DNA from 2 places in the Pseudoalteromonas sp. NZS37 genome. Region 1 is predicted to be linked to the other one. Evidence: predicted binding sites of a transcription regulator. Region 1 holds the regulator's gene; the other holds the start of a gene.
What was found. The regulator LexA, encoded in region 1, represses DNA repair genes until DNA is damaged. The targets are predictions, from matches to a motif close to TACTGTATNNNNATACAGTA.
Positions count from the first base shown of each region.

Region 2: the regulator LexA is predicted to act here: its motif matches at 2,359-2,378, upstream of I6F47_RS05535 (SulA-like leucine-rich domain-containing protein).

Region 1 is NZ_JADYXL010000012.1:72,609-76,822, reverse strand. It holds gene I6F47_RS18230 (hypothetical protein) at 1-209, opposite strand, end outside; gene I6F47_RS18225 (hypothetical protein) at 523-903, shown strand; gene I6F47_RS18220 (PaaI family thioesterase) at 904-1,344, opposite strand; gene lexA (transcriptional repressor LexA) at 1,512-2,129, shown strand; gene coxB (cytochrome c oxidase subunit II) at 2,613-3,755, shown strand; gene ctaD (cytochrome c oxidase subunit I) at 3,755-4,214, shown strand, end outside.
Region 2 is NZ_JADYXL010000002.1:500,918-505,131, forward strand. It holds gene I6F47_RS05520 (hypothetical protein) at 1-151, shown strand, start outside; gene I6F47_RS05525 (NCS2 family permease) at 227-1,519, opposite strand; gene I6F47_RS05530 (tetratricopeptide repeat protein) at 1,638-2,102, shown strand; gene I6F47_RS05535 (SulA-like leucine-rich domain-containing protein) at 2,401-2,835, shown strand; gene I6F47_RS05540 (YchJ family protein) at 2,874-3,353, shown strand; gene I6F47_RS05545 (GGDEF domain-containing response regulator) at 3,428-4,214, opposite strand, start outside.

The DNA.
Region 1 (4,214 bases):
GATGCAATATCGTTAAGGGAGGCAACATAATCAGCCTGCGTAAATGGGTTATTAAGAGTACGTGTTGCAAGATGCTCCCCATGAACTTTATCAAGAGGAATAGCGCTCATGACTAAACCGCCTAACAGCCAAGCTAAAATTTGTAATGTGAGCAAATAACCGAGCCATTTATGTAACTTGCGAGCATACTTAAATATTTTTTTATTCATGTTTTAGTCTTATTATTTTTAGAGGCTAGTTTATTACATTAATGGGATTAGTTACTGCGACATTTTGTCGCAGTTTAAACTATAGCTTACTGTAATCATTTAAAAATAAAAAAGATTACACTTAAATTGCTAACATGACTTATTTGTTTAATTGAGCTGAGTGTTTGATATCCAGCTAGCTTTAAACGCTAAAAAATACTTAAAAGCTGCGAAATATCTATATAAAGTGGTTAATAGAGCATAGTTGATTTGGTATAACGGTAAAACTGCGTTAAAGTTTGCAATGAAATTATTAGAGGATAAATACGAAACGATGTCGGAAATTCAATTTTTAAATGTAGATCTTGAGCTTGAATCAAAGCAAGATATTAGTTTGCTAGTGGCAGACTTGAAAAAAGTCGCGACGATTTTACATTATGACAAAGACGAATACCGTCAATTAGCGCGTATTGAAGCAACAGGTGTAGTAAACACGCCTGACAAAGCAATAAACCATATATGTGAGCTTATTGAATCGTGTTCGCGTAACGCGCTAAAGCAATGGTTAAGCTGTTCACGTAGAACGTTTGATATTGGTTTTGAATCAGGCACTTCCCCTAAGTGCTTTAATCAAGCCTTAGATGCAGATACATTACTACGTATATCTGCGATTGGTGCGGGTATGGAAATTACAATTTACCCAATCGAAAAGTAACTATCTTCGCTCTACGACTGCTGCGGTCATTTTTGATACGCAGCACAGCTCATTGCGGCTATTTGTAATTTTTATTTCCCACACTGAACTACGTTTGCCAATATGAAACGCTCTTGCCGTTGCTGTTAAAGTGCCGCTGCGAGATGCTTTTAAATGACTTGCGCTAATTTCCTGCCCCACGCAGTAAAATTTTGTAAAATCGACAACAAAGTTAGCTGCATAGCTGGCAACTGTTTCGGCAAGTACAACGTTAGCACCGCCGTGAACCATTCCCATTGGGTTATGATGCTCAGGAATTGCCGGCATAGTGGCTACTAAGTAATCATCACCAATTTCAGTGACTTCTATTCCCATGGTTTTCATTAATGTTCCTTGGCCATCAATGCCTTGTTCTAACTGCTTGCACAGCTCTAAAGTGATGGGCTGGTACCAAATACTCATAATGACTCCTTTGCTTTTTTAATCATTTATAAATCTAGCTTTAGTTATATCCCTAAAATGTACACAAGTGAAATTACTTTGGCTATTTTAAGGCTTAATTTAAATTTGCGATTTTTATTTAACTGTATATACTCACAGTTAAATGTACTGTATGGAAAACCAGTTGTATGCGACCATTAACGAACCGCCAAGCTCAAATACTCGAACTAATTAAAGTTTTTATTAAAGACACTGGTATGCCTCCTACACGTGCTGAAATAGCGCAAACATTAGGTTTTAAAAGTGCCAATGCTGCTGAAGAACATTTAAAAGCACTTGCTAAAAAAGGCGCAATTAAAATGAAACCAGGTGCAAGCCGTGGTATTCAGTTAATTGAAGAAGAAGAGCCAGAACAATTAGGTTTACCGCTTATAGGGCGTGTTGCTGCTGGTTCACCTATTTTGGCGCAAGAGCACGTTGAAAGTCACTGCAAAATCGATCCATTAATGTTTAAACCGGCTGCAGATTTTTTACTACGCGTTAACGGTATGAGCATGAAAGATATTGGTATTATGGATGGTGATTTACTTGCTGTACATCGTACTCAAACCGCTGAAAACGGGCAAGTTGTTGTTGCCCGCCTAGACGAAGACGTAACTGTAAAACGTCTTGAGAAAGCGGGTCGTAAAGTATTACTTCATGCTGAAAACGACGATTTTGAATCTATTGAAGTAGATCTTGAGAATGAGTCTTTTAATATTGAAGGCTTAGCCGTTGGCGTTATAAGAAACGCTGATTGGATGTGACTTTAAAAATAGCTTTTAAACAAGCAGTTTTATAAATGCGTACTAATTAGTACGCATTTTTTGTTTTAAATTCGCACTAAAAATAGGGCATAAATAGCTCACTGACAATTTAAGCTGTAAACTTTTTTGCACTTATATTTTCCCCCTTCGAATGCGTTAAACCCCTTTGTTTTGCTCATCTTTTGAACTTACTGTTACCTAGTTGGTTACTGATTTTTTATTAATTACTCAATATCACCTGATTGTTTTTTATACTAAAACTTGCTTGTTGTTCATTTTTTAGCTAATTATTAATGTGCTGAGCTAATAATAACTCACAGCTTTTTAGTTTTGAGAACACACAATATACACAAACCCGTTGTTGGCGCAGCAAAACCAATCAATATTAAATGAGATTGACTAAAAAAATAAAAATAACGAATTGGCGTTTAAGCCGTATGCCTCTTCGCTTTGCATTCGCAATAGCATCAAAGGAGCCGTCACATGGGTAAACTGACCTCTACCTTGTGGCTTATATTATGTGTTTTTTCGCACCCAGTTTTGGCTAACAGCCAATACAATATGCGCAAAGGCGTAACCGATATAAGCAATAATGTATATCAGCTGCACATGACCATATTTATAATATGTTGTGTGATTGGGGTGATAGTGTTCGCAATTATGTTTTGGGCACTTATTCATCACCGTAAATCTAAAGGGGCTGTACCTGCCCAATTTCACGAAAGCACTAAAGTAGAAATACTTTGGACTGCAATCCCGTTTGTTATTTTAATTGCTATGGCAGTACCAGCCACTAAAACCCTAATTGCAATGGAAGATGCCAGCAAAGCTGATCTCACTATTAAAATTACAGGCTCGCAATGGAAATGGCATTATGAATATATGGGTGAAGATGTAGAGTTCTACTCTATTTTATCTACCCCGCAAGATGAAATAGCGAATCTTGCAGATAAAAATCCTAACTACTTACTTGAGGTTGATAAACCTCTCGTACTGCCAATAAATCAAAAAGTACGATTTTTAATGACTTCTGACGATGTTATTCACTCTTGGTGGGTACCTGATTTTGCAGTTAAAAAAGATGCGAATCCCGGCTTTATAAACGAAACATGGACGAACATAAACGAAGAAGGTACTTACCGAGGCCAATGTGCTGAGTTGTGTGGTAAAGATCATGGCTTTATGCCCGTTGTGGTGGTCGCTAAATCTGAGGCTGATTTTAAAACGTGGCTTGCAGATGCAAAGCAAGCTAAACAAAAAGCAGCATTAGCAGATGCCGCATTACTTGATAAAACCCTCCCAAAAGAAGAATTAATGACTTTAGGCGAACAAGTATATATGGCCAATTGTGCTGCATGTCATCAGCCTACTGGCATGGGGTTACCGGGTGTATTTCCTGCACTTAAAGGCAGCCCTATAGTGCTTGGCGATATAAAAGATCACATTGATGTAGTTATCCATGGGCGACCCGGTACGGCAATGCAAGCATTTGCCAAACAGTTATCTATAAAGCAATTAGCAGCGGTTATTACTTATAAACGTAATGCGTGGGGTAATGATACGGGTGATGTTATTCAACCGAGTCAAATACAGGCAGCACTTGATGCCAAAGTGGAGGCGAACTAATGAGTCGCATAGTAGAACAACCTAACGCCAATGAAGCTCATCATGCTCATCACCCAGCTAAAGGTTTTAAACGCTGGCTTTACACAACTAATCATAAAGATATAGGTAGTTTATATTTAATTTTTTCGCTGACCATGTTCTTAATTGGTGGTGGAATGGCCATGGTGATCAGAGCTGAATTATTTCAACCAGGTTTACAGTTGGTCGATCCTCACTTTTTTAATCAAATGACCACAGTGCATGGTTTAATTATGGTGTTTGGTGCGGTTATGCCGGCCTTTACAGGCCTTGCTAACTGGATGATACCACTCATGATTGGCGCGCCAGATATGGCATTGCCAAGAATGAATAACTGGAGCTTTTGGATTTTACCGTTTGCGTTTTTAATCCTATTGGCATCGTTATTTATGCCTGGTGGGGGTCCTGCATTTGGTTGGACTTTTTATGCACCACTGTCTA
Region 2 (4,214 bases), on a different contig from region 1:
ATATGTAACAACAAAACGGCTAGAAGTTGAGGGTTACTTAGAGGCAATTAGTGTTGAACTGAGAGCTTCTAATGCAAGCGCACTTAAAAAGAAAACAGAAGAAGAGCAAGACGACTTAGATATACTGTTTGCTCCTAAAAAGAAATGGTAGTGCTTTTATAAAAGCATTAAAAAAGCCTGCACAAATTAAAATTTGTGCAGGCTTTTTTGTATTTTTTGTTAGCTATTAAGACAAAAATGCAAACTTGAAAACAAACAAGGCTGTTAATATCCAAACACTAATACTGACTTGATCTTGCTTACCGCACAAGACTTTAACCGCCGTATAAGATATAAAACCAAGTGCAATACCGTGCGCAATCGAAAACGTTAATGGTGTCATTAGTAATACCACAGTAACAGGAATTGCATCGGTCATATCATCCCAGTTTACAAACTTTAAATTTTGCAGCATCAGCACAGCGACATATAAAATAGCGCCTGCCGTAGCATAAGCCGGTACCATTTGTGCAAGCGGTGCAAAAAACATCATTAGTAAAAAGCAAATGCCTACAACTACAGCTGTTAAGCCAGTACGTCCGCCAACAGATACACCAGCAACCGATTCTATATACGATGTGGTCGTAGACGTACCTAGCATCGCACCTGCAATTGTTGCTGAGCTGTCAGCACTTAATGCGCGCCCTAAACGAGGCATGTTACCTTTTTCATCAGCTAAACCTGCTTTTTGAGTTACCGCAACTAATGTACCCGAAGTATCAAAAAGATCGACAAACAAGAAAGCAAAAATAACACTCATCATTGATATATCAAAAGCGGCTGCAAAATCTAGCTGCATAAAAGTAGGCATTATTGATGGTGGCATAGCCATAACACCGTGATATTCAACAAGCCCCAAACTTAAAGCAATGCCAGTCACTAATAAAATACTAATAAGCACGCCACTTTTAAAATCGCGGTATAAAAGCGCTGCAATTACAAAAAAGCTTAATATAGCCAATAACGGTCCTGGAGAAGTAATGTCGCCCAACTGTACTAATGTTGCCGGGCTTGAGACAATAATGCCTGCATTTTTAAGGGCAATTAATGCTAAAAAAGCACCTATACCCGTTGCGATTGCTCGCTTGAGCACCAGAGGTATGGCATTAATAATCCACTCTCTGACTTTAAATAAGCTTAAAAACAAAAATATACAACCGGACATAAATACAGCCCCTAACGCGGCTTGCCAGGTATAACCCATTCCTAATACGACACCATACGTAAAAAAGGCATTTAGTCCCATACCAGGCGCTAATGCTAATGGATAGTTAGCCCATAAACCCATTATAAAACAGCCTATCGCAGCTGCTATACATGTCGCTACAAATGCAGCCCCTTGATCCATCCCAGCCTCTGCGAGCATAGCCGGGTTTACAAATACAATGTATACCATAGTTATAAAGGTAGTTAGGCCAGCAACGCATTCGCGTTTAACTGTTGAATTATTTTCGCTCAGTTTAAATAAGGCTTCGAACATAATAAACTTGTGATAGTAAAAAGTGGCGAGATTTTAACATAAAAATTATCTTTTACAGGACATTTTACCTTGCTATATACTAAACTGTTAGAGTAGTTAAAATAATAAATGAACCAATATGCTTAAAACAACACCTTGTGAGCAAGACTTAGAGCAACAGCTAGATAATATTTTAGGTTTTGTTACTCAACCCGAAAATACCTCTGTGCCCGTTGATAATAAAAAAGATGAGCAAAGTACGTTAAATAAAGCCCTATATTATTTAAAAAATAATCAAGCTCCATTGGCTGCAAAATGGATGCGACTTGCTGCAATGGCGGGAAACCATAGAGCACAGTTTTATTTAGGTTTATTCTTTGTGAAAGGTGAAGGCGTGCCACAAAGTGTATTTCATGCTGTAGCTTGGTTAAGCTTAGCAAGTAGCCAAGGGTACGCCCCTGCCACTGCAGCGGTTACAGATATACGCAAACATATCGAAACTAAGCGATTTAAAGATGCTCAATGTTATGCGGCAAGTTTGTACGAACAAATCCACCAACTCCAGTTTTCTCATATGATCCCTCGCACGAGTGAAAACACATAAGCTAACTATGATAGAAGTACTGTATGCAGTGTAAAAAAATACTGTATATGGTTACAAAGATAATCCTATACAGTATAAAACCCCAAAATGAAGACACTGCTCAAAAATTTATTTTTAGAATACCCTCTCAAAAATAATTCCATAACAATCTGATTAATAAAGAATTATAAATTAAAAAAATAAAAACAATGATCAAAAGCTGAATAACTGTACAAATAAATAGCATAAAAGGCTTGCACGAAAGCACTGTATAAACTACTGTATATGAATACTGTATAAAAACCCAGTGAGTGAAATTATGTTACAGCCTATTACCGTAAGAACAGTTAAAAGTTACCAACAAGATGAGCAAAGCGATTGCGTGAATTTGATTCAAATTGAAGATGAAATTTCAGCGACCTTTGAGCTTTTAAAAGTATTACACCAATACAATAGCTCTAATGCATGGACGTTACTAATTGCTCCAGATCATGTACCTAGCAAAGCTTTACTTGACTCATGCTCTATTGATACAAGTAAATTACTTGTTATTAGACAAAAGCACCTAGTAAATTTAGAGTATGTATTAAATTCTGCATTACATAACGGAAACTTTGCAGCGGTAATTACCTGGACCGATATAGTTAATAACCAACTACTTACGAATCTATCGTTCGATTTAAGTAAAACGAATACAAAACTATACTGTTTTACTAAAAAGTCTCAAACAACAGAGATATCACTCGCCCAATAAGCTTGTTAAACTAATGTTTTAGACTTTGTATTATTATTATGACTTCACTCAATACCACATTATGTTTTTGCAGCAGTGGGCACAATTATGCCGATTGCTGTGAGCCGCTTCACTTATCTGTTAAGCAAGCTGATTCTCCTGAACAACTTATGCGCTCACGATTCAGTGCTTATGTTATTAAAAATGCAGAATATGTTTATCAAACCTACGCAAAAGAAAAACAAGCTGAAAATCCGGTTAAAGAAATCAATGATTTTGCTAACAGCTGTCGATTTATAAATCTTGATGTAATTGGGTCAAGCCATGATGGAGATACCGGCACTGTAGAATTTAAAGCCCAATATTTTTATCAAAACTTATTTTGTGAGCTTCACGAAAAATCGCAGTTTATTAAAGAAAATACTCAATGGTGTTATTTAGATGGCACTATATATCCTGTTGAAGATATTAAAGTGGGCAGAAATGATGACTGCCCATGTGGTAGCAATAAAAAGTACAAAAAATGTCATAGCGTGTAATAAATAATCTTATTTAATATTTATCACCTACAAGGTGTTTTTAAGTGGCAAAGTGATTTATTAGCTAGCTAAACTTAAAAACACACTTGGTTACGCCCTTGCATTTTGGACTCATACATTTTTTCATCTGCGATCTGCAAGGTGTTTTTGTTATTTACGTACGGTTGTAGGGTTGCACCGCCAATACTAATAGTCACAAAGTCATATTCTGAATATCTGTGTAATATTCCTAAATCGACCACATTTTGTTTAATTTTATCAGCAACACAAATTGCACCTTCAGTGCTTGTATGCGGTAGAACAACTACAAACTCTTCGCCGCCGTAACGCGCAACAAAATCGGTTGGCCTTTGCAAACTATTAGTAATAGTTTGTGCAACAAGGTTTAAAACCGTATCGCCTTGCACATGACCATAAAGATCGTTGTATTGCTTAAAGTAGTCTATATCGATGAGTAATAGTGCATAGTCGACTTTTTCTCGTAAGGCGCTTCGTTCCATTTTAGAAAAATGCGCATCAAAATAACGACGATTGAATACCTTTGTTAAATCATCTAGAAATACTTTTTGATTGAGTAAGTCATGTTGCAGTTTCATCGTAATATGGGCGCGCACTCTTCTATATAAAGTTTCCGAGTTAGTTGGTTTCTTTATAAAATCTACAGCCCCTGCTTCCCAGCACTCTTCTTCTTGATTTTCAGATGAGGTTACAAAAATAACGGGGATATCTTGTGTTTCAGATATATTTTTTAATTTTAGACATGTTTCAATACCACTCATTCCTTCCATATTAATATCGAGTAGTATTATATCTGGCGGATTATGTTTACAAATTTCAATCGCATCCTCACCACAGCTCGTT